Linked DNA regions of Kordia antarctica. Each later gene encodes a partner of the first gene's protein in a complex. Links are inferred from orthologs where the notes say so. Each region holds a gene or a part of one and is shown on either strand. Other genes may lie near its edges. The genes, in order: trxA and trxB.

Region 1 (15,843 bases):
GTTGCTGTTTTTTCAAATTTTTGAAATTGCAAACTATTTCTAATAAGCTTATAAATACTCTTTTGATGTTGCGAATCCAATTGAAAAGCTGTTTTATACGATTGTATAAAGTCTTCTTGCTGTAACGCTTCTTTCGCCAATCCAACTTGATAGTGAAAATTTGGATTTAGTGTGTCTTTCAATTTTAACTTTTCAAAAATAGTCAATGATTTTTTCAACTTTCCCACCGAAAACAATAACTTTCCATACTCATACAATACCAACATATTTAAAGAATCTCTATCTAACACCTTTTCGTAATTTTCTATGGCTTTTTTAGAGTTTCCTAAGGCTTTGTATGCTTTTGCAATTTGCGTGTTTGCATAACTGCTATTTTCAAGTTTTTTATATGCTTCAATCGCTTTGGAATAGTTTCCAACACGATATAAACTATCTGCAACAGCAAAAGCCGAAGATTGCGCTCCGACTTTGCTTATACATATTAGTGTGATGAATAATAACAGTACTTTATTCATGTCTATATTTTAAAAATTATTTCAAATCGAAAGCAATTGGCAACACATATTTTACACTTACTGGTTTTCCATCTTTCATTCCAGGTATTAATTTTGGTAATGTATTTAACACACGTTCTACTTCTGCACTCAATTCAGGATGTGGCGCTCTTATAATCATGTCTTTGATAGATCCGTTTTTATCAATAATAAACTTAGTAAATATTTTTTGACGACCAACTAATTCTAAATGCTCCATTTCTTTCATATTGAAGTTTTGGACAACGTGCTTCGAAATTCCTTGTGAGAAGCATTTTTTCAATTCTTCAAATGTTCCTTTGCTTTCACACCCTGGAAAAACAGGTACTTTATCAAGAACGTTAAAATCAATAGATTCTTTTTCTAATTCGCTATAACTATCATCTTCTGCGATGCTTTTTTTACGAGCAATAACATAGTCGTCATATAAACGTCCTTCGCCAAACTTTATTCTCTCTCCACCATTTTCATCGCCTAACAATTCTGCAATTCGCGTTAAAATAGCGGTTTGCTTTTCATATTGATCCTCAGACAAAATTTGAACTCCTTTATGACTTTCATTGAGCTTATTTAGTTCTTCCATCAAATCATTCATGAGTTCTTTTTTTGCTTCGGCATCAACAACTTCTACTTTATCGTCCGTGTTTGCAACCGTTGTATCTTCACACGAAGTGTAGAGTAAAGACAAAGCCAATACAGGAATTAATACTAAATACTTTAATTTTAAAATTTCTCGAGATTTTTGTTTTGTTAACATACTGATTCGTTTTTTGATTAATGAATGTTTAAAGAATTGATTGGTAAATGAAAAATGCTGTGTTTGAAAGACTTCAGTCAACAATTTTTCATAATAATCGGATTTATTATTGTCTTGAACAATTGCTGCATCTGCAATATATTCATGTAATTCTGAGATTCGTTTTTGATAAATGTATACCAACGGATTGAACCAACATAAGATGCGTAAAAGTTCAAAATATAGTAAATCGAGTGAATGTTTTTCACGAATATGAACCAACTCGTGCGAAAGAATATCTGCTAGTTTTTCTTCCTGAATTTCTTCACCAATAAATACATAATTAAAGATGGAAAACGCCAACGTGCTTTTAGGAATTTTGATGATTTTGTAACTTCCTTTGTGAATAATGATTCCTTTTAATTTTAATCGAATTAATTGAGAAATTTTAAACAGAAACAACAAACTACTTACTGTAATTCCAATAATAAGATACCAATTCCAAGATGGCGCAATGGTTTCGACTGCTTTTTGTGGCGTTAATACAATTTCTGGCAAAAGAATGATATATTCTTGCGGAATGGCTTTTTGAAAACTTTCAATTTTGATAAATGGCAACAGAAAAGAAATCAACGAAGAGCAAATTAAATAGACTCTATTCCAGTTGAAAAATGTTTCTTTTTTGAGAAACAGATCGTAACTAAGTAAAAATAATAGCTGAAACGCAACGACTTGAATTAGGTATAGAATCATGATTTCTTGTTATTTTTTTCAATTTCTTTGAGAATATCCTCTAATTCTGAAGTTTTGATATCATTTTTTTCCATAAAAAACGAAACCATACTTTTAAAAGATCCTTGAAAATAACCGTTCACCAATTTCGAAATAGATTGATTGCTATATTCTGATTGCGCTAACAGCGGAAAATATATATGTCCTTTCCCAACTTTTTCATATCCGACAAATCCTTTGCTTTCTAAAATTCGTACAATCGTAGAAACCGTATTATACGCAGGTTTGGAACCTTCAAAGTTTTCTATGATAGTTTTTACATTTGCTTTTTCCAGTTGCCACAGAATTTGCATAATTTCCTCTTCTGCTTTCGTTAGTTGCTTCATATATTTTCATTGTGTTTTTTCAACTAATTCCTTAGTTCAACGAAACAAATATAACTAAATTTTTAGTTTAAACTAATTTATTAGTTATAAAATTGTAACGTTTTTTCATTGCACGCGTCTTACTGAAAAAATAATGTATGGATATTTTCTTTACGATACTCGGCTTTTTGTTGATGCTACTCGGAATCATCGGAAGTTTTTTACCTATAATTCCAGGGCCAATTACAAGTTGGTTTGGATTGTTATTCATGCATCTTACGGAAGCTATTCCGAACAATTGGACGTTTTTAGGAATCACATTAGCAATTGCTATTATAGTTTTTGTGTTGGATTATATTATTCCTGCAATCGGAACCAAACGTTTTGGTGGCAGCAAATACGGAATTTACGGAACTACAATTGGTTTACTACTCGGATTGCTGTTTTTAGGACCTTTTGGAATTATAATTGGACCGTTTTTAGGCGCATTAGTTGGAGAACTTGCATTTGCAAATAAAGATGCTTCAAGTGCTTTTAAAGCTGCTTTTGGGTCACTTATAGGTTTCTTATTCTCTACTTTCTTGAAGCTTATTGTCGCACTAATTTATTTAGGCTTTTTTATTAGTGACTTTTGGGAATATAAAGGTGTTATTTTTTAAATCTGGAAGAAAAACTGCCGTAAAATAAAAAAGCATCCCAATTTTCTATACAGAAAAAAGGAAAGCTTTTCATTGGTTTAACTACTAAACCAAAGGTAAATCAAGGATTTACCTCAAACAACACAACTAAATCATTTTGCTAAAAAAAGCTTCTCAATAAAGAGAAGCTTTTTTTGCAATTGTAGCGGTCTGGACGGGATTCGAACCCGCGACCCCATGCGTGACAGGCATGTATTCTAACCAGCTGAACTACCAAACCGTTGCTTGATTGCGGATGCAAATATACACTACAATTCTATTTATGCAAACATATTTGAATAAAAAATTGAACTTTTTTTTACCCAACTATGCAAACTTTTGTCTTTCAACCAAATACGTAACTAATATTTTTTCAAAATCTTTTGTAATGTCTGCAGTAACATATTTTATTTTGTATTGCGCACATTTCATTTTTAATTGCTGAAAATAAGTTTCAACCGCTTTTTGATAATTTTCCTGAACCGTATCAGCATAAATATCGATATGTTCTCCCGATTCTACATCAACGAATCGTTTTGGTTTATTGTCAAACTCAAAATTTAATTCTTTTTCAGAATCAAACACATGAAATAAAACCACTTCATGTTTATTGTATTTTAAATGCTGTAATGCTTCAAACAACTTTTCATCTTCTACTCCATCTTGAAACATGTCTGTAAAAAGGAAAATAAGGCTTCTACGGTGTATTTTCTCCGCAATTTGATGTAGATATGTATATGTGTCTGTTTTTTTATTAATTCGCTTTGTAGTGACCGTTTTATCAAGTGCATTCAATAACAATTGATGATGACGTTCGCTTCCTTTTTCAGGCGCATAAAAATCATAACTATCAGAATAAATACTCAAACCAATCGCATCACGTTGTTTTTTTAGAATATTCATCAACGAAGCTGTTGCAAGTACCGAAAATCCAATTTTATTTAAGTTGGCAATTGATGGCGCTTCCACTTCTGGATAATGCATTGAAGACGAATTGTCTATAATAATATGACAGCGTAAATTGGTTTCTTCTTCGTATTTCTTTGTGTAAAGTTTATCGGTTTTGGCAAACAATTTCCAATCAATATGCTTCGTACTTTCACCTTGATTGTAAATTTTATGTTCAGCAAATTCCGCAGAAAAACCATGAAATGGACTCTTATGCATTCCCGAAATAAATCCTTCCACTACTTGTTGTGCAAGCAATTCGAGATTCTTAAATCCTGCCGTTTTATTAAATTCTTGTTGTAAATTCACAAGCGTTTTCTTTGATTAATGATGTACGTGTTGACACAAAATGTATGCAATCTGAGATTCCACTTTACTGCTGAATCGATTTGGAATATTAAGTTTCAAAATAAACGCTAAAACCTAAAAAACTTTAAAATATCATTCTTAAAATCTCGCAATCCAGCGAAATTAGTTCAACTTACAAATTTCAGTGCGTCTATTGGACTTCTCAAAGTTGAGTTTCACTAAAATAAAAAAGGTTTGGCAATACACCAAACCTTTCATCTTCTAATCGAAAATATATTTTTATACTAATAACTTGTCAATAGCTTCTGTATATGCGTTTTTTGGCGCAACACCTACTTGACGTCCTACTAATTCTCCGTTTTGGAACATTAATACTGTTGGAATGTTACGAACTCCAAATTGAGCCGCATATTGCTGATTTGCATCAACGTCTAACTTTCCTACGACAGCTTTTCCTTCATATTCTTTTGCAATTTGCTCCACAACAGGACCTAACATTTTACAAGGTCCGCACCAAGCTGCCCAAAAGTCAACTAGTACAGGTTTGTCGCTATTCATTACTATTTCTTCGAAGTTAGCATCTGTGATTTCTAAAGCCATAATATGTATGTTTTAAATTTTTATTTTATTTATTATTTGTGATATATGCAATATTAGTCAAATATTCTACCAAAACTTACACAGCAAGTATTCGTTTTGGTTATATCTATATTGATTTTATTTATTCATTTACTTTATACTCATATAGATGTACAAAGATACTGAATAAAACTCTTTTTTGTACATTTTATAAAAACTGCCATATACTTCTTTGTGAAATATATGCAACCAAAAAGTTGCTTATCTGAAATTAATTCGTAATTTAGCAACCAGTTAGCTGCATATTAATTAAAAATAAAACCCATTATGAAAGATGTAATACAAAAAGAAACCATATTTCAACATTCAATTGATGCTGTATGGAATGCTATCACAAATGCTGAAGAAATATCTACTTGGTTTATAAAAACCAACTTCAAAGCTGAGAAAGGATTTAAATATACTTTTTTCCCTACGGAAGATAAAGGTTGTGATACCATTACTGGAGAAATAAAAAATGCAGATCCTTATACATTAATTTATACCTGGCAAGTAGAAAATACAACTGTTGAAACTACGGTTTCTTGGAGATTAGAAACCGTAGCAGAAGGAACAAAATTACACTTAGAACACTCAGGTATTGCTGATTATAAAGGCGAAACGGCTATTGCTATGTTTGAAAGTTTCAGTGGCGGTTGGGATCATTGCATGACACAATTACGTGATTATTTAAAAAAATAATATATGCAAGATAAAATCACACGTTTATTTAAGGCAATTGCAGATCCGACTCGGCGTGATATTTTTCACGCTTTAGTCATTGCAACTTCCGCATTGTCTATTTCGCAGATTTCGAATCAATTTGAAATTACACGACAAGGAATTACAAAACACATCAAAACACTTGAAGAAGCCGGTTTAGTTACGATTGAAAGTAAAGGTCGCGAACGATTTTGCAATGTAAATACAAATCCATTGAAAGAAGTCAATAATTGGCTACAGTTTTACGAACAATTTTGGGATGATTCTTTACAGGATTTAGGAAACTATTTAGATTCGAAAAACAGTTGAATTTCATATCCGTTAAGTGTCATAAAGGCTTACAGTACGTCATTCTGAACTTGATTCAGAATCACACATGACTAAGAATTCGGAATATAATAATGAGTGAGACCCTGAATCAAGTTCAGGGTGACGAATAGTTGATTTTATTTCTTAACCTCAAAAGTGTAGGTCGAAATTAAATCATCTTTCACATATAAATGGACATCATAATATCCTGTCGTTTCAAATTTATATGCTATACTTAGTGATTGATTTTTGATTGAAATTTTCTCAGGATGTATTTTTTTACTACTAAAATTTGTATCAATTAAAAGAATAATATCTTCTTTATTTACAGGATTTAAAAGTTGAAGTTCAAAAAGAATATTCTCGTTTTTCAGCACCGTATTTTCCAGTTTTTTTGGTTTGGTATGATTGCTAAAATGTGTGTACGCTTTTCCGTAAATAATTGGAGCTTCCAGAAACATTTCAAATGAAGGTTTTTCATCTTCTAAAAGAAACCATTTTTCTTCAGCAGGAAAATGATTGATAGAAAATATTTTTGGATCAGACAGAAAAAAACCGTCATTAAATTGAAATTCAAATAGATATGAAGTTGGATTAGGAATTCCGCTTGCCCAAGTTGGATCGCACAAATACCAATTTCCATTTAGTTTAACAGCATTCCAAGAATGATTTGGTGTATCGAGTTTTTCAATATTCATCGTACTTGTTCTGGCAAAACCATGAACAATTTCACACTCTATATTTGCCAAATTCGCCAATTCTTTAATAAGATACGCATACCCTGTACAAATGGTTTTTCTATCTTTTAAGAGTTTTCGAAATGCTATTTTTTGAAACTTTTCATTCCAATCGCTAAGTTTTAAGCTATCATTTTTATATCGTTGCCGCTTTCGCATGTTTCTTGAATACAACTTATAATCATTGGAAACACTACTGCAAACCCATTTGAAAATAGCTCTAAAACGCTCAACATCGGTTGTTAAATCTGAAGTGAGTTTATACGATAACTCAGGTAAATTACTAAGATTTTCATTTTTGTATTCCAATGCAATTTTATCTGCCTTTTCAAAACTAATCGTTGGAAAATCAGAAGCTTGCGCATGAATTTGGAATACAAAAATGAATAGAAAACTATATTTTATAATGCTCATTAAAAAATACTATGCTGTGAATACTTCCTAATTTGTGCGTTTAGATTTGTACCGCTTATTCGAATTTAAACTTCCCATAAACTCAAGTATTTCTTCAGTTAATGCGGTTCTTATAAAGCTCGTATTGGCTTTAATTTTTACTGCGGCTGTTTGGTACCCTAAATAACTAATTAGTAAAACATCTCCTGTTTTCAAAGGTTTAGGAAACGTAAATTCTCCTTTGGCATTTGTTACAGTTCCCGAGTTTGAATCTTTCAACGTAATATTAACGCCATCCAAAGGTCCAGATTCATTACTAACAATTCCTTTAATAGTTCTTCCACTTTGTGCTTCTGCTGTAGTTTTTGTGTCAGATTGTCCATACATTGGATTAAACGTGAATGCAACAACCATCAAAATTGTAGCAATCCATAATTTTCGTGTAAATGTTACTTGTGTTTTCATAAGTATAACTGTTTTATTTTTATCAAATCTAGCACTCGAAATCTATATAGAAAAGCTACTTTGAGTAAACCGCCTTTTTGAATGAGTGAATGTGTAATTTACGACATTATTATGATATCTTATTGATTCACAATAATTTCATATCAAACGCTTCAAAGTTAGTAAAATGATATTTTGCTCCTTGAAAAGCTATTTTTTTACAATTTTACATGCTTTTCACTACTAACGTGAGTTCGACATAAGAAATCATTAGTAATAAATGAAAAGTCAATTAAATCAACTGTTTGTCAGTTCGAGCGCAGTCGAGAACCCAATCAAAATATATTTTGATTTCAATAATACTCGATTTGACATTTTTAATAAATTTTTGAAAATCAATTATATAGCAACAAAGTTAGATCGAACTCACGTTACTAGAAATTCATTATTTAAAATTCAACATTTAGCATTTAGCATTTAGCATTTAGCATTTAGCATTTAAAATATATCTAATTAATCTTATATCGTACATTTTCCTCAGTCAATGCATCCAATAATTCTTGTGTAATATTTACTTTTTGATTTTTGCTTGGTGCTTGTAATTTTATCTTTTCTTTTCGTTCGTACAACGTAAAATGCAATGATTTATCACCTTTGTGCGTTGATAAAATTTCGTTTATAAAATTGAGTTTTTTCTCCTTTAATCTATTGACATCTAATTGAATAGTCAACTTTCGCGCCGTAGTTTCCATGACGTCTTGGAGTTGTTGCATGGAGTTGAATTGAATTCTCGGATCACCTTTTTTTCCTGTGTCTCTATTAGTCCAACCTTCCTTAATAAACGCTTTGATATACACAAACGAGTTTGGCACAAAGAAATGTCTAAACTTTAAATATTCTTCTCCAAAAATTCTAAATTCGTACGATTCTGTATAATCTTCCACAGTAAATAATGCCCAACCTTTTCCGTTTTTAGAAACTCTGTGTTGCACATCTGTAACAACGCCACCAAACGCAATTTCACGATTCAAGTAATTCTCCATTTGTGAAAATTGACCAAGCGTTCCATTACAGAAATAATCCATTTCCGCTTTAAAATCATCTAGCGGATGTCCAGAAATATAGATTCCTACGACTTCTTTTTCACGCGCCAATTTCTCCATGGTTCCCCATTCTTCACATGGCGGAACTAACGGTTCGGCTATTTGCACATCACTTGCTTCTCCAAACAAACTTACTTGTGCAGAGTTTGCGTTTTCTTGAAATTTTGCGCCATATTTTACCGCTTTTTCTAAAAATGTAATATTATCGTTTTCTGTGTGTAAATATTGGGCTCTGTGCGTATCTCCAAACGAGTCAAATCCGCCAGCGAGCGCTAAATTTTCAAATGCTTTTTTATTGGCTGCGCGTAAATCTATTCGCTTCGCGAGATCAAATACAGATTTATATTTTCCTTCTGCGCGTTCTTTTACAATTGTTTTTACTGCGCCATGTCCAACGCCTTTTATTGCGCCCATTCCGAAACGAACAGCACCTGAATCATTTACCGCAAATTTGTAAAACGATTCATTTACATCTGGTCCTAAAACGTCCAATTTCATACGTTTACATTCTTCCATAAAGAAGGTAACCGTTTTAATATCATTCATATTATTAGAAAGTACAGCCGCCATATATTCCGCAGGATAATGCGCTTTTAAGTATGCCGTTTGATACGCAATCCAAGCATAACATGTAGAGTGCGATTTGTTAAAGGCGTACGCTGCAAATGCTTCCCAATCTTTCCAGATTTTCTCTAATTTATCAGCTGCATGTCCTTTTTCTGAAGCTTGTTTTATAAATTTCGGCTTCATCTTATCCAACACCGATTTCTGCTTTTTTCCCATTGCTTTACGCAAAACATCGGCTTCACCTTTGGTAAAATCTGCTAATTTCTGCGACAGCAACATCACTTGCTCTTGATAGACTGTAATTCCGTAAGTTTCTTTTAAATATTCTTCACACGCATCTAAATCGTATTCAATATCTTCTTCTCCATGTTTTCTACGAATGAAACTCGGAATGTATTCCATTGGTCCAGGACGATACAATGCGTTCATTGCAATGAGATCGGCAAACGTTGTTGGTTTGAGCGATTTCATATGTTTTTGCATTCCGGGCGATTCATATTGAAATACACCTACGGTTTCTCCTTTTTGGAACAACTCATAAGTTTTTTCATCATCCAAGGAAATTTCATCAATATCAATGTCAATATCATGCTTGTATTTGACAAGCTTTACGGTATCTTTTATTAAGGTTAAGGTTTTCAATCCTAAGAAGTCCATTTTTAACAGACCAGCATCTTCCACAACTGAGTTATCAAATTGTGTACAGTACATTTCGGAATCTTTCGCCAAAGCAACCGGAACGAATTTTGTAATATCGTCTGGCGTAATGATAACTCCACACGCATGAATTCCTGTATTTCGAACCGAACCTTCTAAGACACGTGCCATGTTTATGGTTTCCGCTTCTAAGCCATCTTCTTCCGAAAGATTCACCAATTCGTTAATTAGCAGTATTTCTTCTGTTCGGAATTTTGATTTGAGTTCCGCATCCGATTTTCCGAAAATCTTAGCAAGTTTTGCATTTGGAATCAATTTGGCTATTCTGTCTGCATCACTTAAAGGCAAATCTAACACACGCGCAGTATCACGAATGGACGATTTTGCCGCCATTGTTCCGTAGGTAATAATTTGCGCAACTTGGTTTTTACCGTATTTATCAATTACGTAATCCATTACGCGACTTCTTCCTTCATCATCAAAGTCAATATCAATATCGGGCATCGACACACGATCAGGATTTAGGAAACGCTCAAAAAGCAAATCGTACAGCAATGGATCAATATTCGTAATCCATAAACAATAGGCAACTACTGAACCTGCCGCAGATCCACGACCTGGACCTACCGAAACGTCCATATTTCGGGCTTCGCGGATAAAATCTTCAACAATTAAGAAATACCCTGGATATCCTGTTTTTTCAATCGTAGCAAGTTCAAAATCGAGTCGTTCTTCAATTGCTGTCGTAATTTCGCCGTATCTTTTTTTGGCACCTACATATGTTAAGTGTCGTAAATATTTGTTTTCTCCACGTTTTCCTTTGTCAGCTTTATCTTCTTCAAACAGAAATTCTTCTGGAATATCAAACGCAGGTAATAATACATCACGAGCAAGTTCGTATGGTTCTACTTTATCTGTAATTTCTTGAATGGAAAGAATTGCTTCTGGCAAATCTTTAAACAAGGTTTTCATTTCGTTTGGCGACTTGAAATAGTATTCCTGGTTTGGCATTCCATACCGATATCCGCGTCCGCGTCCAATTGGTGTTGCTTGTTTTTCGCCATCTTTTACACATAATAAAATATCATGTGCATTTGCATCTTCTTGTGCGATGTAATACGTATTATTCGTCGCAACTAATTGAATTTCGTGCTTTTTGGCAAGTCTCAACAACACATCATTTACACGATTTTCATCTTCTTGATCGTGCCGCATGATTTCCACATACAAATCATCTTGAAAGGTTTCTTTCCACCAGAGCAATGCTTCTTCCGCTTGCACTTCTCCGATGTTTAAAACTTTGCTTGGAACTTCCCCGTAGAGATTTCCTGTCAAAATAATTAAATCTTCTTTGTATTGTTCTATTACTTTTTTGTCGATTCTCGGAACGTAATAAAATCCTTGTGTATATGCAATTGAGGACATTTTTGCCAAATTGTGATAGCCTTTTTTGTTTTTGGCTAAGAATACAATTTGATATCCGTTGTCTTTTCTTGTTTTGTCTAAATGATCTTCGCAGACAAAAAATTCACAACCTAGTATTGGCTTTAGAATGTTCTCGTCACTTGTTTCTCCTTTTGCTTCCGCTTCCGCGATTCGTTCCTTGACTCCTCTATTATGATTGCTAACTGCTGACACAAAGTGAAACGCGCCCATCATATTTGCATGATCTGTAATGGAAACCGCTTCCATATTGTATTTGGAAGCCGCTTTTACTAAGTCGGTAATGCTTGAAGTTGATTGTAATACTGAGAATTGCGAATGATTGTGCAAGTGCGAAAATGGCGCATCTTGCAAGGTTTGAATGTTCTCCGCAAGTTCTTCTTTAGAAATTCCGTCGTCTGGCTGAATTTTTGCCAAACGCTGCCGAATTTTTTCAGATGCTTTTTTGAGATTGATGTGTTTTAAACCAATTAATTTAATCGGCTGCGGATTGTTTTCTGAGAAACGCTCAAAGTAATCTGGCGTAACATCTAGTTTTTCAATGCTGTATTCTTTTCTTCGAATTAATTCTAAAAAACAACGTGTTGTTGCTTCTACATCGGCAGTTGCGTTGTGCGCTTCTCCAAATCCGACTCCGAAAAGATAGTTGTGTAATTCTGTTAGTGTTGGAAGTTTAAATTTCCCAAATCTTCCTCCTGGTAATTGACATAAGCTGGCTGTCGCTTCCGTACAGGTATCTAATACGGGAAGCTCTTGCAATTTGTTAGCAACATTTTCTCGGTGAAATTCTGCGCCCATAATGTTGAGATCGAACTTAAGATTTTGTCCAACGATGAATTTTGCTTTTGATAATGCAACATTAAACTTCGCTAACATTTCTTGCAACGAAATTCCTTGTTCGGCTGCTAATTCCGTAGATATTCCGTGAATTTTTTCTGCATCATACGGAATGTTAAAACCGTCTGGTTGCACTAAATAATCTTGATGCTCAACGAGATTTCCCAATTCATCGTGCAATTGCCAAGCAATTTGAATACATCTAGGCCAGTTATCCGTGTCTGAAATAGGTGCGTCCCATCGTTTTGGTAATCCGGTAGTTTCGGTATCAAATATTAAGTACATATGCAGTTTTTGTGTGGAGAAATTTGAATGGATAAAATTACGAATTTCTTTTGTGTTTTTAGCAGATAGTTATTAACAGTATTCAAAAGCCGTATTAGTGACAGAGTGGTATGTTGGAGCTCTTTTTAGCGAATTTTTGAATTGTAATTTGGAAGTTAGGAACGGTAATTTTTCGCTAAAAAAGCGACTAACGAAGGCACGACCACATTTTTTCATGTGGGAATACCCAAATAAAAGGATATAAGTATTTGTTTTTCAGAAATATTAGTATCTTTGCCGACTCATTAATAACAGAGGTCGAGAACCTCACAAATTAATTATTTATGCCTGTTAAAATTAGATTACAGAGACACGGTAAAAAAGGAAAACCTTTTTACTGGATCGTTGCCGCTGACGGACGTGCAAAAAGAGATGGTAAATACTTAGAAAAATTAGGTACTTATAATCCAAACACAAATCCTGCAACTATTGACTTAAATGTTGATGGTGCTGTACAGTGGTTACAGAATGGTGCGCAACCAACTCATACTGCAAGAGGAATCCTTTCTTATAAAGGTGCAATGTACAAGAATCACTTACTTGGTGGTATCCGTAAAGGTGCTTTAACACAAGAACAAGCTGATGAGAAATTTAACACTTGGATTGCTGAGAAAGAAGGACAAGTTGAAGGTAAAGTAGGTTCATTAGCACAAGCTGAAGCTGATGCGAAAGCGAAAGCTTTGGAAGCAGAAAAAGCTGTTAATGATGCTCGTATTGTTGCAAACACTCCTGTTGTGGAAGAAGTTGTAGCGGATGTAGTTGAAGATGCTGGAGAAACTCCTGCAGCTGGTGAAGAAGAATAAATTATAGTTTTTTACATATAATTTTGAGCCTAGTAAATCGTAAATTTGCTAGGCTTTTTTTATGATATGAGATATGCGAATTGAAGATTGTTTTTTTTTAGGAAAGATTGTTAAGAAGTATAGCTTTAAAGGCGAATTGCTAGCAAAACTAGATACAGATCAACCCGATTTGTACGATGATTTGGATGCTGTTTTTATTAAACTCGGACGCGATTTTATTCCGTTTTTTATTGAGAAATCATCGTTACACAAGTCAGATTTGTTGCGATTGAAGTTTGAAGATGTAAATACTGAAGCAGAAGCGGATCAGTTACTGAAAAGTGAATTGTACTTGCCATTAGAATTTCTACCAAAGCTAGAAGGAAATAAGTTTTATTACCACGAAGTTATTGGTTTTGCAGTGGAAGATGCTTCTTTTGGAAAGGTTGGAATAATTTCTGGTGTGAATGATTCTACTTCACAACCTTTGTTTGAGATTTTACGTGATACGATTGAAATTTTGATTCCGATTAATGACGCTATTATTAAAAAAGTAGACCGAAAAGCAAAAACGATTTATATTGAAGCTCCAGAAGGTTTGATAGATTTGTATTTACAGTAACTTATGAGCAAACCTTTTCGCTTTAAAGAATTTACTATTCAACAAGATAAAACTGCTATGAAAGTTGGTACCGACGGCGTTTTACTTGGCGCTTGGGCTTCTGTTGAAAGTAATCCGTTTGCAATTTTAGATATTGGCGCAGGAACAGGCTTGATTGCTTTGCAACTAGCGCAACGCTCTACTGCGGAAGTAATTGATGCTATTGAGATTGACGATGATGCGTACGAACAAGCAGTTGATAATTTTGAAAATTCTCCTTGGAGCAATCGCCTGTTTTGTTATCATGCAGGTTTGGATGAATTTGTTGATGAAATTGAAGATACATATGATTTGATTGTGTCGAATCCTCCTTTTTATACAGAAGATTTTAAAACTAAGAATATGCAACGAGATACGGCTCGTTTTACAGACGCGTTGCCTTTTTCAGCATTACTACAAGGCGTTTCTAAATTATTGGAACCATCTGGAACATTTTGCACTGTTATTCCATATAAAGAATGCGAGCATTTTATAAATCTGGCGGAAGCCAACGGATTATTTCCAAGAAAAATATGTCATGTAAAAGGAAATCCTAAAGTCGATTTTAAACGTAGTTTGTTGACATTTTCATTTGAAGAAACAAAGACTACCACAGAAGAATTAGTTATAGAAACCACAAGACATCAATACACAGAAGCATACATTTTATTGACAAAAGATTTTTATTTAAAATTATAACAATTCGTTTTTGTTTTGTGAGATTTCAATGGTTACTTTTGTAATGCAGATTTGTGGAATTTTCATAAATTTAAGTGATACTAAATAAAATTTAAAATGATAGTTTAAGTACTATTTGGTATAATTAAAAATGCTATTAAAATACAATCAATGAAACCAGATTTATTCCAGGCTCCTGATTATTACAATTTAGATGAGCTTTTGACAGAAGAACATAAATTAGTTAGAGACGCTGCCCGCGAATGGGTAAAAAGAGACGTTTCGCCAATTATAGAAGACTACGCACAACGTGCTGAGTTTCCAAAACAAATTATTAAAGGATTAGCAGATATTGGTGCTTTCGGACCGTATATTCCAGAAGAATATGGCGGTGCTGGATTGGATCAGATTAGCTACGGATTGATTATGCAAGAGATTGAACGCGGAGATTCTGGAGTTCGCTCTACAGCTTCTGTGCAATCGTCATTAGTAATGTATCCTATTTGGAAATATGGAAATGAAGAACAACGCCAAAAGTATTTACCAAAGTTAGCTTCTGGTGAATGGATTGGATCTTTTGGTCTTACAGAGCCAGATCACGGAAGTAATCCTGGCGGAATGACAACGAATTTTAAAGATATGGGCGATCATTATCTTTTGAATGGTGCAAAAATGTGGATTTCAAATTCTCCTTTTTGTCAAATAGCAGTTGTTTGGGCTAAAAATGAAGAAGGACGAATTCATGGATTAATCGTGGAACGTGGCATGGAAGGGTTTTCTACACCTGAAACCCATAATAAATGGTCACTTCGCGCAAGCGCAACTGGAGAACTTATTTTTGATAATGTAAAAGTTCCTAAAGAAAATTTATTGCCAAACAAGTCTGGTCTTGGAGCTCCACTTGGATGCTTAGATTCAGCGCGTTTTGGTATTGCTTGGGGCGCAATTGGAGCTGCAATGGATTGCTACGATACAGCTTTGCGTTATAGTAAAGAACGGATTCAGTTTGGCAAACCTATTGGTCAGTTTCAGCTACAACAAAAGAAGTTAGCCGAAATGATTACTGAAATTACAAAAGCACAATTGTTAGCTTGGCGCTTGGGAGTTATGCGTGAGAATGGTACAGCTACTTCTGCTCAAATTTCTATGGCAAAGCGAAATAATGTAGATATGGCTTTGAAAATTGCGCGCGACGCACGACAAATGTTAGGTGGAATGGGAATTAGTGGAGAATATTCAATTATGAGACACATGATGAATTTGGAAAGCGTAGTTACATATGAAGGAA
Region 2 (15,805 bases), 940 kb from region 1 along the record:
TGGCTAAAAATGTCGCGCCAGCAACTCCAAAATCAATTAAATTTCTTAAAAAGTTAAATGCCACAGATAGTCGCGGAAGAATTGTACTTAGTAAATTACCTGTCATTCGAAACTTGATTATACTCGCACTATTATTCCTAGCACTTTTTATTGGTACTTCATTATCGAGTCAAGTAGATCAAGCATCACTTGCCAAAGGTGTATTAGCAAATTCTGGAACAGATTTATTACTCAATTTAGTATTTATATGTGCAACTTCAGGTATGGGAGTTATCTTTTATTTATTGAAAAGTGTAAGTGAAGCAATTCAACATGGAACTTTAATGCCTGAGCAATCTATTTATTATGTAGGTTTGATTGTTTTGGGAATTATGTCTGGATTAATTTTATCAGAAATTGTATCTACGTATAACAATGGAGAGGAATTAACCGTTTTTAATAGTTCGGTGTTAGCACTCGTAGGAGGATTTTCTTCAGATGCAATATTTAGTATACTACAAGGAATCATCAATAAAATTAAAGCGCTGTTTACATCAGGCAACGACTAAATTCTTAAATAAAAATATATGAAATTAATCATAAAAAGTATCCTCATTATGTTTGTTGCCGTAAGTATTACTGCTTGCGCTTCTATTCCTGCATCTACGGTAACGTTGTCACAAGAAGTTATATCTGAAGCTGACTCGATGCATAAATTAAACATTGCTTTGGTAAATCAATTATTTGATGAACGAAAAGAAAAAGTGAACGATTTTATTAATAATCAATACATTCCATCGTTTGTTAAAAACTTTGAAGCAAAGATTCCTGCTGGTGTAGATATTAAAACAGAATTGCCAAATATTTTAAAAAGTGTAATGCCAGTTATTAGCAGAAAACGCGATTCGCTTCAAGGTTTAGTGGATGCGCAACGTACGCAAGTCATTACTTCATTAAACGAAAGTTATACAAATTATCAACGTGCAAGTAGTACGTTACAAAACTTAATTAGTTCGGCTGTAAAGTTAAAACAATCAGAAACCAATACGTTGGCACAAATACAAAGTTTAGCTGGTACAAATATCAACGTTGGAAAAATAGAAAGTCATTTGGACAGTTTACTGGTCAAAACAGGAAGTGGATTTGATAAGTTATTAAATGTAAAATCAGCAATAATCGGAAACAACTAAAATAGAAAACGTATGAGTGATAATATAGATTGGGGTAACCTCGCAAACCAAGCCGCAGATGAAACTGATGCTGAATTTAGTACAACTATTACAAGTCTAACAAATATAAGTATTACGGAGATTAACGAATTTATTAAGCAAAGTGAAATTAGCAATGCCAACGCTGTCAAAGTATTACAGGAAATTAATAATGCAGCCGCTTCAAACACAGCCAAAGCAGACGCAATTGCCAATATTGACAATGGAGTTAGTTTCTTAATCAGTTTGGCAACTAAAGTTGTATAAAATCAGTATTATCCGATAAAAGATATAAACCTAAAACCTAAATATAGTAGAAAAGCAATAGCATATTTTATATGTTGTTGCTTTTTTTTTGGAGATATTGAACAGTTCGAAAATATTTGTTCATAAATTTTATGTAAGGAACTCATATAAAAACCTACTTTTGTTAAATATCATTTAATAGTTTAGAAAAAAGAATATGTCAGATACAAATACAACATTAGATTGTTTAATTATTGGAAGTGGACCTGCTGGATATACAGCAGCTATTTATGCAGCAAGAGCAGATATGCATCCTGTAATGTACACAGGAATGGAGCCAGGAGGACAATTGACCACAACAACTGAAGTTGATAACTTTCCAGGATATCCGCAAGGAACCGATGGAACTGCAATGATGGAAGATTTAAAAAATCAAGCCACTCGTTTTGGAACCGACGTACGTTTTGGATATGCAACGCGTGTAGATTTTGCAAAAGAAGCAGGCGGAATTCATAAAGTATATATTGATGATGGAAACGGAGAAAAAGAATTCTTAGCAAAATCTGTCATCATTTCTACTGGAGCTTCTGCAAAATACTTAGGATTAGAAAGTGAAGAACGTTTAAAAGGTGGAGGCGTTTCTGCATGTGCTACGTGCGACGGATTTTTCTATAAAGGACAAGATGTTGTTGTTGTTGGTGGTGGAGATACTGCGGCAGAAGAAGCTACATTTTTAGCAAAACTTTGTAGAAAAGTAACGGTTTTGGTTCGTAAAGACGAAATGAAAGCGAGTAAAGCAATGCAACATCGTGTAAATAATACTAAAAACTTAGAAGTACTTTATCACACAGAATTAGATGAGGTTTTAGGAAAAATGGTTGTGGAAGGTGTTCGTGTTGTAAACAATCAAACAAAAGAAAAACGTGAAATTGCTGTTACAGGAGTTTTCATTGCAATTGGTCACAAACCAAATACAGATATGTTTAAAGGAATTTTGGACATGGATGATACAGGATACTTAATTACAGGTGCAAAATCGACCAAAACAAATTTACCAGGTGTTTTTGCGGCAGGCGATGTACAAGATAAAGAATACAGACAAGCCGTTACAGCTGCAGGAACAGGTTGTATGGCAGCATTGGATGCCGAACGTTATTTATCAGCTGTTGAAGCGTAAGTAGAAAAATTTAGTATTTTTTGAAAAAAGAGAAAAGATCGTTACTTCGACTCCGCTCTGCACAAGTCGCTTTTAGAATCAAGATTTAACATAAAAAAAACGCGCTAAAATTTAATTTAGCGCGTTTTTTTGTATTTTCTCATAAACTCATTTTCAAATTGCAAAATCACTCCTTATGAACTCCGCCGGAAACCGACTTATTCTTAGAAACTGATTCAGGATTTCCGTAATAATGAACATCGCCACCGCTAGAACCTTTGGCTACTAATTTTTCAGAAACAGTTACGGTTACATCAGCGCCACTACTTGCCGAAGCATTGCAATCTTTTGCGTTTAAATCTCTTGCTTGAATATCACTTCCGCTACTTGCGTCTGCGACTAAAGAATCTGCGGTTCCTGTAATCTTAATACCAGCACCACTAGAGGCAGAACACGTTACATGTACAGCTTCTACTTCAATCCTAATATCTGCGCCGCTAGAGCTTTTTACTTCAATATTCTCAACAATAAATAATTCTGTCGAATATACATCTGCGCCGCTTGAAGCTACTACTTTTTCAAGTATTGGTAAGCTTACATAAATCTTCTTAGACTCGCAACGCCCAATATTTTTTTCTGTATGAATCGACAAAACTCCATTTCTAATATCAGTAGAAATAAGTGAAATAATATTTTCATCGGCTTCTACTTCAATAGCAGCAATTTCTGACTGTGTAATATACACGTCAAGTCCTTGGGAAGCTCTAATCTCTGTAAAAGTTTCGTCAGCATCTCTTTCTTCTGTGACAACATTTCCGTTTCCAGTAATTCCAGAATCAAAATTAAAATTACAAGAAGTGATAAGTAAGCTAAGTATAGCTATGGTAATAAATCGTGCTAAAGTGATCATAATGGTTAGTGTTTTTAAAATGTTATTGATTGATGATTATTAATTTTTAATAGTAAAAAAATAGCGATACTAATTACGATTCCTGTTGGAAGTCCAACAAATATGCCCGCGTATATCCATTCGTTTGGTAAACTATGTAATGGATAATAATATGCTGCAATTTTACCAACAAACAACCCAACTACTAAAACTGTGATGAGCAGTTTTAATAGTGTATATATGGATTGCGAATTGTTCATTTTTTGATTGATTTTGGTTAAATTTAATTTTGATTGATGTATTTCCTATTAATTATTATCTGTGTTTGTTGGAACGCTATCACGTTTTACATTCACATTTTGATCTTTACTTTTAATATTGATATCTACTTTATCTGAATTGATGGTAATTGAACTTTTCTTTTTACTCTTTAATTGATTGATATTTGGCGTATCACAATCCAAACACTTCAAATCGTCGTCAATAACTTGATAATGATTTTCTTCTTCTTTTTTTCCTAAAATATCTCCTGAACGAGGCGAATTTCTATGGTAAGAACGTGTATTTTTTTCAGCAAAAATGATAGCACCTTCTGGTAAATACAATATAATTTCTATTTCTTGTTGGTTGTATTTATCTTTCGGATCAAATAGAAAATAACCATCAAGCTTCAACGTATTATTTTCAAAAACGTAGTTATAATTAATTGCTTGAGCACGTTCTCTTGCTTTTGCATACGAAACTCCGCCAGCATTTCTGTTAATTCGTATGCGAGCATTGTCGCTATCAGTTGGTTTTACAATAAGTCTTACAGATTTTGAAAACAAAACAATATCTCCATTATCCTTATATTCTACCTGATAATCATGATGATATCTGTATGATGAGCGATCATATTCTTCATTTTTCATCATTTTCACGGTAATCGTGTCATTTGCACTAATCGGCAACTCTGTTTTAGAGGATACAGAAGCTTCAATATCATGATGTAAAGCTGCGTTAGAAGCAATAAACCCGATTCCAATACAGGATCCTATCCAAAGGATGAATAATGCAACCTTTGCCGTCGTTCCAATTGATTTTGAATTTTTTACTAAAATTCTAATTCCTAAAATAAACAATACAATCGCAGGAATTCCTAGTGCAAACAGCATTAACAATCCTAAAACCCACCTTGGTGTGTGATTGATAATTCCTAAATCTCTATAATAAATTGATTCATCTCCTAAGATAATATCCATATTATAAAAACTCACACCAAGTGCCGACATGATTACACTAATTAAAATAGATGCCGCTATGATTATAAAAATGATACCAAAAAACTTTGCTAAAATTTTCAATAATACCATGATGAAATCACCTAATGAATCAAAGAAGGAAGATGCACTATTTTTAGCTTTCTGACCAACCTGATCGAAATCTACATCACTTAATCTTTCCTGAACATCATCCAATCCTTCCTTGATTTTTTTCTCAATATTGGTAATGTTCGCGGGCTTTCCCGCCATCGCTAGTTTTTCACTAGTTGTCGTAGCTTTTGGTATCACAACCCAAAGAATAATATATACCAATACTGGTGATCCTGCGCCAACGAATAAAACAAATAGCACTAAAAGTCGAATCCAAAGCGCATCAATTCCGAAGTATTGCGCAAAACCGGCACACACACCACCAATGAACTTATTGTCGTAATCTCTGTATAATTTCCGATACGTTCCATTTTCACGACGATTATAATTGGTCTTAGGTTCGTCTTCAAAAATTTCGTCGTCTACCAAGTAATCTTCTGGTTGTCCCATAATGCCGATTACTTCTTCAACTTCTTTCATGCTAATCACTTGTCGCTCACTTTTCATGCGTTCCGAAAGCAATTCGGCAACTCTAGCTTCAATATCAGCGATAATTTCATCTCGTCCTTGCGAGTCTGTAAAGGAGCGTTTGATAGCGTTTAAATAACGCTGTAAACTGTTATAGGCTTCTTCATCAATATGAAAAAACATATTTGCTAAATTAATATTGATTGTCTTATTCATTAGTGGTCTTTTTTTGGCGTGTTACGAGTGATACGGCATTTTGTAAATTGTCCCAAGTGGTATTCAGTTCTTTAAGAAATAATCTTCCTGTTTCTGTAAGTCCATAATATTTTCTTGGCGGACCAGAAGTCGATTCTTCCCAACGATAACTCAATAAACCTGCGTTTTTCAGTCTTGTCAGTAGCGGATAAATTGTTCCTTCTACGACAAGCATTTTTGCGTCTTTCAATGTGCTAAGTATTTCTGCTACATATGCATCCTGATCTCTCAAAATGGATAAAATACAATACTCTAACACACCTTTGCGCATCTGTGCTTTTGTGTTTTCTATCTTCATGTTTTCATGTGTCTTTTAATGATACTGTTCGTTTTTTGATTGATGATTTCATTGATTGATGATGATTGATTGATGATGATGATTGATTGATTGATTGATTGATTGATTGATTGATTGATTGATTGATTGATTGTTTGTTTGTTTGTTTGTTTGTTTGTTTGTTTGTTTGTTTTACACTGAGTTGAGTCGAAGTGTTGATTGATGCTATTTTTATTTGATGAATCTAATAGTTAATGGATACCGATACTTTTCGCCTTCATTTGCTTTCATTGCTGCCAGAATGGTGTACGTAATATTTACGGCAAAAAATAATAAATGTCCAATTCCAATAACAATTCCTGCAATAGTTAACTGATGCATATTAAATCCATCATTCAAGTCGATGCTAAAACTATTAAATCCTAAAATATTCCATGTGTTTGTCGTATGTATTTGAAATAAAATAAAAAATGGAATTGCAAACATAGCTGCAACAACTTTATAACAAAACAGACTCAACTGAAAGTTTAAGGCTTCTTTTCCATGATGATCTATATATTCAGATTCCTTCTTATACATCGCCCATAAAATTAGTGGAAGTATAAAATTTCCGAACGGAAAAAAGTACTTACTAAAAGTAGTTGCATGCAAAACTGTAGCGACGTTTTTTTGATGTTTTGTGATTGCAGTGTCCATAACCTATTATTTTCTTATGCAAATATATGGTTAAAAAAAGGTATTATGCAAAACATAGTACTAAAATTTAACATTTTTTAACATTTCAGTGTAAATTTAAAAACAATAAAATGACATTTAATATATTGATTATCATAAGTTTATAGCTAAATTATGATTTTATAAAATATTTTTTCAGAAACAAAGTAAAGTTCAACTTTTTGTTAAAATCATTCATTTTTTTGTATTTTGCAATCTCGAATTTAAAGAATATTACAAAAAATGGCTAAAAAATTGACTCCATCTAAAATAAATACCTTCTTACTTTTTAAACTTCCATCGGCTTTTTTTTCAGGTGTTCGATTGAAAGAAATCACGCAAGAAATTGCAACCGTAACCGTGAAACATCGTTGGATTAATCAAAATCCATTCAAATCATTATACTGGGCAACACAAGGAATGGCTTCTGAGTTGGCAACTGGTGTTTTGGTAATTCAAGAAATTGAAGGTTCTGGCGAAAAAATTTCTATGTTGGTGCGTTCACAAAAAGGAACATTTACAAAAAAAGCAACTGGAAGAATTCGGTTTATCTGTAAAGATGGATTAAAAGTAAAAAATGCTATTGAAAAAGCCATCGCAACTGGCGAAGGACAAAGTATTACACTATATGCAGAAGGATTTGATGAAGCTGGCGAAAGTGTTTCTAATTTTGAATATGAATGGGGAATTAAACTGAAAAAGAAAAAATAAGTGTAACAAAACTGTCCTTTTAACTTCTAATAAAACGCAATCAACACTTCGATTTAACTCGGTGTAAAAAAACAAAAACAATGACAGCACACGAAATTGATTACCAAATTTACGGCGCAGAAATGCAATATGTGGAAATAGAACTAGATCCGCAAGAAGCCGTTGTGGCAGAAGCAGGAAGTTTTATGATGATGAACGACGGCATTAGTATGAACACCATATTTGGCGACGGATCTAACCAAGATAAAGGAATTCTTGGAAAACTATTCTCAGCGGGAAAACGAGTATTAACTGGCGAAAGTCTGTTCATGACATCTTTTTTAAATACGAGCGCTTTTGGCGTAAAAAAAATAAGTTTTGCAGCGCCATATCCTGGAAAAATTGTTCCAATTGACTTAACAAATTACAGAGGAAAATTCATCTGTCAAAAAGATGCATTTCTATGTGCAGCAAAAGGTGTAACTATAGGAATTGAATTCTCCAAAAAATTGGGTCGTGGATTATTTGGCGGCGAAGGCTTCATTATGCAAAAACTAGAAGGCGACGGAATGGCGTTTGTAAACGCTGGCGGAACGTTGGCACGAAAAGAATTAGCTCCTGGCGAAATTTTACGAGTAGATACAGGCTGTATTGTCGGTTTTACACAAGATGTCGATTACGATATTGAATTTGTTGGCGGCATTAAAAATACACTTTTTGGAGGCGAAGGAATGTTCTTTGCAACCTTAAAAGGACCAGGAATTGTCTACGTGCAATCATTGCCGTTTAGTCGTTTGGCAGGAAGAGTTATCGCAGCATTACCAAATGGCGGAAACAGCAAAGGAGAAGGAAGTATTTTAGGAAGTATTGGCGATTTATTGGATGGCGATAATCGTTTTTAACAGTTCAATCGGACTCCATAAAAAGTACAATCATTCTTCTTACATTTGTTAAAGTTTTGCTCAAAAAGTACAAAAATGGTTTTTTTTTACTACTTTTAAATAACTAAAAAAATAAGCCTATACACAATATTACTCTTAAAATTTTTAACCTAAAACCCTCGTTAAACATGTCAAGAGCAATGTTTGATTACACAAAGACTATACTCAAAAAAGTAAGCTTTGATCCATCATTATTTTGTAGAGAATTACAAAAAGCTTTACAAAGACTGTTACCTCACGAAATTGAAGAATTGAAAATTTGGATCAATTCGTTAGTAGTAGCAAATCCACAATTAGACCAATGTTTGATCTATTTAAAACCATAAATAAAAGCCGCGATAAGCGGCTTTTCTAGTTTTATACCAAATTATTATTTCTGTACAGGACTAATAATTTCTACATTATGAAAAGCAATCGCGCCTCGTACAATACTCATAATTACAGTTCGTAAAGCTTCAATTATTTGCATTTTTAATTCACTTTTGTGAAAAAGTAAACTTACTTCGCGCGCTGGTCTTGGTTCTGCAAAATGACGTAAATATTTGCGTTCACTTTCTCTAATATCAAGTGTATGCAAATAGGGAAGTAGCGTCATTCCTAAATCTTCGTTAGATAATTTTATCAAGGTTTCAAAGCTTCCACTTTCCAATTGAAAATGATCGTGATCTATTGCTCGCGGTACTTTACATAAGTTAATTACACCATCGCGAAAGCAATGTCCATCTTCTAATAATAAAATATCATCAATATCTAAATCTGCCGTTACAAGTTCTTTTTTGTCGTACAAACGGTGATTTTCGGTGGTATAACCTACAAAAGGTTCGTAATATAATATACGTTCTTTAATTTGATCGTTTCCTAAAGGCGTCGCAGCAATGGCAGCATCTAAATGTCCTTCATTGAGCTTTTTAATAATAACTTCTGTCGTTAATTCTTCTATTTTTAAATTTACTTTTGGATACTTTTTAATAAAAGTTTTTAAAAACATTGGCAATAACGTTGGCATAATTGTCGGAATGATTCCAAGTCTAAATTCGCCACCAATAAATCCTTTTTGTTGATCTACAATATCTTGCATTCTTCCGGATTCGTTCACAATACTTCGCGCTTGCTCCACGATTTTCTTTCCAATTTCAGTGAGCTGAATTGGTTTTTTGCTTCTATCAAAAATCTGAATTTCTAGTTCGTCTTCTAACTTTTGTATTTGCATACTCAACGTCGGTTGTGTTACAAATGATTTTTGTGCTGCGTATGTAAAATTTTGGTGTTCGGCAACTGCCAAAACATATTGTAGTTGTGTAATTGTCATGCGTCATCAATTTAAGTGATAAAAATATAAAAACTATCGATAAAACTTATACTAAATCGCGTTAAATATTAAATAAATTTGTTCAAACAAAAAAATATAAAGAAAATGGCATTAAATATATTAGGATTAGACGTCCAAAAGACAAAGGAATTAGTAACAGATTTAAACGTATTATTAGCTAATTTTCAAGTGTATTATCAAAACTTACGTGGAATTCACTGGAACATTAAAGGAAAAGGTTTCTTTGAGTTGCATGCAAAATTTGAAGAGTTATATAATGATTCACAAATTAAAGTAGACGAAATCGCAGAACGTGTATTAACACTTGGCGGCGAGCCTTTACACACATTTGAAGACTATATTGCGAATGCGAAAGTTCCTGTTGGAAAACATGTTTCGCAAGATGTAAAAGCAGTTGAATTGATTGTTACGTCAATTTCAGAATTGATACAATTGGAAAGAGCATTATTAGACAAATCTGATGAAGCGAGCGACGAAGGAACAAATTCAATGATGAGTGATTTTATCGCAGAACAGGAAAAAACGATTTGGATGATGAATGCTTGGTTGGGGAAATAAGTTATCTCGCTTCGCTCGGTTTAGTTTATGAGTTTATTGGTTTATAAGTTTATGAACTTGGAATTCTCTAAGAATCCATGTCTCAATACTCACTACTAAAATCTCAATACTAATGAGTTTAAAAGTTAATTTCGACTCCGCTCAATGTAAATAAAAGCGACACCTTTTGGTGTCGCTTTTATTATGCTATTTTCAGAGTCTTACCGTGCGGAGTCTGAGGCACTCGAAGACTCAGTACTTATTTACAGTATAATTTTCATTGTTACATCAGCATCACTAACTGAAAACTTAGAAGGTTCAAATTGTGGCGGTCCATAGCTTAACGGATTGTTTGAAGTTCCATAATCTTCTTTCGGCATTCCGCTAGTTTCAAAATCCATAAGCCCATTATTATTTTCGTCATGCAAGCATTTAATAGCGTATTCTCCTTTAGGAACATTTGTAAATGTAACTTTTACTTTATTGCCTTCAATCGTGCTTTCTGCTGCTTGAAAAGGGATTTCTTTTGAAAAACCATCTTTTGTGTACAATCCAAATATGACTTTTCCTGTATTATTTTTTATGTTGTCAACGGTAACTGTAATGGTCATACTTTCGTTAGAAGTTGTGTCTGAAGTTTGTGCTGTTGCGAATATACCTGTGATGAATAAGGCGATAAGAAGTAAATTTTTCATAATGTGATTGTTAGTTGATTATTGTTAGATTTTTATTTTGTTAGTGTTTGATGATTCAAAAGTCTGTATAAAATCAAGAAGCACATAAAAAAAGGAACTAGACTGTGGAATTTGGATGATGAGTTGTAGAAAGTTGGGTAATTGCGTTTGTGTTCATTAGATAAATTGGTTGAAATTACTTCGTTTCACGACTTAAAAATGTGGTTTCGTTTTGACGTTTTGGGAAGATAGTTTGAATTTTTATTGCGGATTACGGGAAACCGCAAAGATACGTTTAATCTTTATTTTACTTTTATGCGAAATAATAGGGATTTGAAATGAGGCTTTTTTTGTGCTTATGTTGTGAAGTATCTTAGATCAAAATTTTGATTTAAAATAAACTTTTATTTAAGCTTTGTTAATTACTAAAAAAAATGATTTTAATATAGTGTTGGGAATAAACCGAAAAACCAACTGAATTTTGAAGTAGGTAATGATTATAATATTAAAAAAATGAAATTTAAAATTTTACTTCTAGCTTTAGTAATTAGCACTGTATCAATCGCTCAAGAAATATCAGCACCTGAACCCGATTTCGAAGGTGAAATTGTATTTGTTACTTCTGAAAATAAACATCAAGAACTTGAAATGGTTACAACATCTGTAAAAAGAGGGCAATCTGTTGGCAGAATAATTTCGGGTATTGGAAAAGTGAAAGCTCGAGTAATAGCCAAAGGTAAAACGTCTACAACAAAAATTAAGAAGAGTGAAAACTTATACTTCATTTATAATCATGGTTCTAATAATATTCTTCCTACGAAAATTATTCAACTTTTAGAATTCAAAACAAGAAAAAAGTATAGGGAATATTTAATAGCTAGTTCTAGTAATGTTTCAGGTCAAACTGATACGGGAGTACTTGATCTGATTAAGTTTAGGGGAAAAAAATATGGGAAAGGCTCATATCTAATAAAAGTATCAAATTTGGAACCTGGAGAATATGCATTCTTTGTAGGTTCAGAAGAAACTCAAGATGGTTTTTTCTTTACCGTGACTGACTAAGAATATCTTCAATAGTGTGTGTAATTATTGTTATTACATGTCTGCTTAGGGAAATCTCATCTCCTTAAGTTCATTAGTAATCTAGATTTTATATTTTGCTTGTGTTCACTAAAATCAGTCGATTAACCAATGAAACTAATCTTATGTAATAACGTTAACCACAATTAAAACAACCATTATGAAAATAAAACTACCAATTATTATAATTATTTTATTAAGCTTTTTAAAAGTTAATTCTCAACAAGAAGTTAAAGGCGATTACAGAATATATCTTAAAAAAGATGGGACTTCATCAAATAGTAATGTTCCAATAATTTTAGAAGAAGAACGTGGAGTTAAAGAAGAAATCCTATATACATATGATAAAAAAAATGCTACTAAAAAATCAAAACTCTATGTCAAAATTGATAATGCGTTCTCTTTTAAGAAAATCAATTCTGAATTCGATGATAGTTCTGTAACTGTTGAACTTGAGCAAAAAGATAATAAATTAATATTTATTATCAAAGATGATAATGTTGTTTCTGATTTTAAAAAATATAATATTGGGTTTAAGAGAAGATTATATATAGACATCACAGAAGGAGTAAAAATCACGAGAACATCTTGGAAAGTTAGCGCTATTACAGTTCCCTTAAAGGCATATTTGACAAGTCAATCAGATAGTTTAACAAGTTTTACAAATAATCTTGAAACAGATGTGAATGTGGCAGTTACATTTGGTAAAAGTTGGGAGAAGTTTTCATATAAGAAAGGTAGAGAACCTAAATTAACAAATAATCAAAATGCTTATGTTTTTGCTGGCCTAAATAAATTATCACTTACTAAGAAAAATACTGATGGAAAAAATGATGGAGATAATATTTTAAGTATTAGTTCAGGAATTGGATATCAATACGGATATGGAAAACTCGGATTAAGCTTATTGTTAGGAATCGATTTACCAGTATCTTCCATAGGTCAAAATTGGGTGTTCAAATATCAACCTTGGCTTGGAATCGGAATTGGGTATTCAATATTTAAATAACACAGCGGTTAACTTAAGATGTGCATTATAGTTAAGGAGAGTTGAACGAAGAATTTAAGTTATAGAAGAAAATTAAATTCGCTAGTAAAATACCTAAACCAAACCACGAGCCTTCATCTCCAAATACTTATTAATAGCATCAATCGTTAAATTCTCAGGCGTAGTTAAAATAGAATAAATTCCGTATTTCTTTAATTCGTTGACAATTAAGCGTTTTTCGAAAGAGAATTTTTCTGCAATTACTTTGTCGTACGCTTCTTGAATATTGGTTGCTTCGGCTTCTATCAATTCATTGAGTTCGGTATTTTTGAAGAAAACAACGACTAATAAGTGACTTTTAGCAATTCCTTTTAAATAAGGTAACTGTCTGTTTAAAGCGTCCATTGTTTCGAAGTTTGTATACAACAATATCAAACTCCGATGTTTAATGTTTCGTTTAATATCTGCGTACAATCTGCCATAATCCGATTCAAAGAAATCTGTATTTACATTATATAACGATTCCAGAATCATACTCATTTGCGCACTTCGCTTTTCGGCAACGACCATATTTTCTACATTCTTTGAAAATGTAAACATTCCAGCTTTGTCTTGCTTTTTCAAAACAACATTGCTCATTACTAAGGTTGCATTAATAGCATAATCGAGCAAACTCAAACCGTCAAAAGGCATTTTCATCACACGACCTTTGTCAATCACAGAATATACAGGTTGCGATTTTTCATCTTGATACTGATTCACCATTAATTGATTCTGTTTCGCCGTCGCTTTCCAATTGATCGTTCGCAAATCATCACCTGTCACATATTCTTTAATTTGCTCAAATTCCATCGTATGTCCGATGCGACGAATCTTTTTAATTCCGTACATCGTCAAATTGTTGCTAATGGCAAGCAAATCGTATTTTTTGAGTTGTAAATACGCAGGATACGTTGGCACCATGATTTCATTGTCAAAAAAGAAACGTCTGGAAACCAAGCCTAAAATTGACATTACATAGATATTCAGTTTCCCAAACGTATATTCGCCACGTTCCGTTGGACGCAAGTTATATTTCAATTCTGAAACGCTCGAAGCCGCTAATTTTTTCTCAATAGAAAAATCACGTACTTGAAACTGTTCAGGAATTTCGTCAATGATTTTTGTGTAAATGGAAAATGTATAATAGTTTTCTATACGTAAAAACACATCATTTTCATCGCCATTAGAGAATTTTTCAGGTGTTTGTCGTTTTCCTGAAATTCCCCGTTTTGTTACATATAAAATGATAATATCTAACAAAGCAAATGTGAGTAAAATCAGCAATAATAGTTTGGATATATAAAAGAATTTTGGAAATATAAAGCTCACTATAAAGCATAGTATAATGCTCAAACATCCGTAAAAGAAACGATCTTGGAGATATAATGATTTAAAAAAACGTTTGATGCTTTCCACTAGTTACTGTTTTAGAGTTGCTTATCGAGGAATCTCAATAGTTTGTATAATCTGATTGATAATTTGTTTTGAAGTTACACCTTCCATTTCACGCTCTGGCGTTATAATAATTCGGTGTTGCAACACTGGAATCGCAACTTGTTTGATGTCCTCTGGCGTTACAAAATCGCGTCCATTCATCGCGGCATACGCTTTGGAAGCTTTTAAAATGGCAATAGAAGCTCTTGGCGACGCACCAATGTATAAAAACTGATTGCTCCGCGTATTGATGATGATTTCAGCAATGTATTTTAGCAAATGTGGCTCAACAATGATGTCATTTACTAGGTTTTGAAACTTTATAATGTCGTCTTTTGATAGGAACGAACTAATTTTATCAATTTTATTTCCTTCTTTTAAATCATGTTCACGCGCAATGATTTCTACTTCTTCATCCAATGTTGGATAATCTACGCTGATTTTAAACAGAAAACGGTCTAATTGCGCTTCAGGCAACCGATATGTTCCTTCTTGCTCAATTGGGTTTTGCGTTGCCAATACCATAAACGGCGGCGATAGTGTGTATTTTGTTCCGTCCATGGTAACTTGGCGTTCTTCCATTACTTCAAACAATGCCGCTTGTGTTTTTGCTGGCGCACGATTGATTTCGTCAATCAATAACATATTAGTAAATACAGGACCTTTTTTGAACTCAAACTCCGTTTTTTTCATGTCAAAAATGGACGTTCCCAATATATCACTTGGCATTAAATCTGGCGTAAATTGAATTCGACCAAAATCGACAGTTAATGATTTTGCCAATAATTTTGCCGTAATGGTTTTTGCAACTCCAGGAACACCTTCAATCAATACGTGTCCTTTGGCGAGTAATGCGGTAATTAGCATGTCGATCATGCTTTTTTGTCCAACAATTACTTTAGATAATTCTTGTCGTATTTTATGAACTCCATTTTGCAATTCCGACAGATCAATTCTGTTTTCGAATGACAATGGCGCTTCTTCTTCGTTATGAGTATTTTCTTCGTTTTTTTCTTTTCTTAAGTCCATATATTCAATTTATTGTAATTAATGGTATGAGTTATTTCTTTTTACGGAAATTTTCGATCGCTTTGGTAATCATTAAAACATCATTTTGATCGAAGTGTATTTTTTTCTTTAATATGTTGAGCAGTTTTACGAGTCGTTCAATTTCTTCTATTGGTTTCCCTGATTTTTGTCGCAGTCGCGTGATAAACTTCTCATCTAACACTTGTGTATTCATTAAATATTCTGTTCGTAAATGCTCCAGAAAATACGTGATTTTTTTGCGAACTACATTTTCATGATCTTTTGTTTCATAGAATAGATTCCCGATGGTTTTGGTGAAATCTACCGTTGTATTTTCAAGCGGATCTACAATTTTGACAATACGTTGTTTTCGTTTTACATTAAACAGTATAAATATTAATAGAAATAGCAGTGATAAATACCAAGCCCAACGCAATGCAGGTTCCGATAAGATAAATCGTAAAGAAGAATCGCGTTTTCCATCGCCTTTTCCATCAACAACTCTGTAAGCAGAAT

The links.
Region 2: the proteins of trxA (region 1) and trxB are in contact, whole or in part, in a crystal structure (PDB 1F6M), measured with the Escherichia coli proteins. The link is inferred for Kordia antarctica from one-to-one orthologs.

What each region holds. Positions count from the first base shown.
Region 1 is NZ_CP019288.1:4,233,378-4,249,220, reverse strand. What follows is about bases 3,241-6,168. They hold trxA (thioredoxin), read right to left. Parts: upstream 4,901-6,168; coding sequence 4,580-4,900; downstream 3,241-4,579. Other genes in these bases: IMCC3317_RS17660 (transglutaminase domain-containing protein), read right to left, coding at 6,088-6,168; IMCC3317_RS17665 (ArsR/SmtB family transcription factor), read left to right, coding at 5,624-5,950; IMCC3317_RS17670 (SRPBCC family protein), read left to right, coding at 5,207-5,620; IMCC3317_RS17680 (DUF58 domain-containing protein), read right to left, coding at 3,371-4,300. Also shown: IMCC3317_RS17705 (tetratricopeptide repeat protein), read right to left, coding at 1-515; IMCC3317_RS17700 (M56 family metallopeptidase), read right to left, coding at 532-2,022; IMCC3317_RS17695 (BlaI/MecI/CopY family transcriptional regulator), read right to left, coding at 2,019-2,387; IMCC3317_RS17690 (DUF456 domain-containing protein), read left to right, coding at 2,525-3,025; more of IMCC3317_RS17660, read right to left, coding at 6,169-7,101; IMCC3317_RS17655 (carboxypeptidase-like regulatory domain-containing protein), read right to left, coding at 7,129-7,545; dnaE (DNA polymerase III subunit alpha), read right to left, coding at 8,034-12,416; IMCC3317_RS17645 (30S ribosomal protein S16), read left to right, coding at 12,740-13,258; ribosome maturation factor RimM, read left to right, coding at 13,332-13,859; IMCC3317_RS17635 (tRNA1(Val) (adenine(37)-N6)-methyltransferase), read left to right, coding at 13,863-14,576; IMCC3317_RS17630 (acyl-CoA dehydrogenase family protein), read left to right, coding at 14,727-15,843. UniProt on the Escherichia coli protein: Participates in various redox reactions through the reversible oxidation of its active center dithiol to a disulfide and catalyzes dithiol-disulfide exchange reactions.
Region 2 is NZ_CP019288.1:5,178,316-5,194,120, forward strand. The notes cover bases 741-3,630. They hold trxB (thioredoxin-disulfide reductase), read left to right. Parts: upstream 741-1,650; coding sequence 1,651-2,610; downstream 2,611-3,630. Other genes in these bases: IMCC3317_RS21705 (hypothetical protein), read left to right, coding at 741-1,169; IMCC3317_RS21710 (hypothetical protein), read left to right, coding at 1,182-1,454; IMCC3317_RS21720 (head GIN domain-containing protein), read right to left, coding at 2,777-3,499; IMCC3317_RS21725 (hypothetical protein), read right to left, coding at 3,514-3,630. Also shown: IMCC3317_RS21700 (hypothetical protein), read left to right, coding at 1-548; more of IMCC3317_RS21705, read left to right, coding at 567-740; more of IMCC3317_RS21725, read right to left, coding at 3,631-3,738; IMCC3317_RS21730 (PspC domain-containing protein), read right to left, coding at 3,787-5,514; IMCC3317_RS21735 (PadR family transcriptional regulator), read right to left, coding at 5,507-5,851; IMCC3317_RS21740 (DUF4870 domain-containing protein), read right to left, coding at 6,062-6,526; IMCC3317_RS21745 (DUF4442 domain-containing protein), read left to right, coding at 6,788-7,255; IMCC3317_RS21750 (TIGR00266 family protein), read left to right, coding at 7,336-8,136; IMCC3317_RS21755 (hypothetical protein), read left to right, coding at 8,304-8,501; IMCC3317_RS21760 (hydrogen peroxide-inducible genes activator), read right to left, coding at 8,546-9,484; IMCC3317_RS21765 (Dps family protein), read left to right, coding at 9,590-10,063; IMCC3317_RS21770 (DUF2141 domain-containing protein), read right to left, coding at 10,306-10,737; IMCC3317_RS21775 (hypothetical protein), read left to right, coding at 11,230-11,778; IMCC3317_RS21780 (hypothetical protein), read left to right, coding at 11,957-12,805; IMCC3317_RS21785 (DUF58 domain-containing protein), read right to left, coding at 12,899-14,233; IMCC3317_RS21790 (AAA family ATPase), read right to left, coding at 14,264-15,289; IMCC3317_RS21795 (DUF4350 domain-containing protein), read right to left, coding at 15,321-15,805.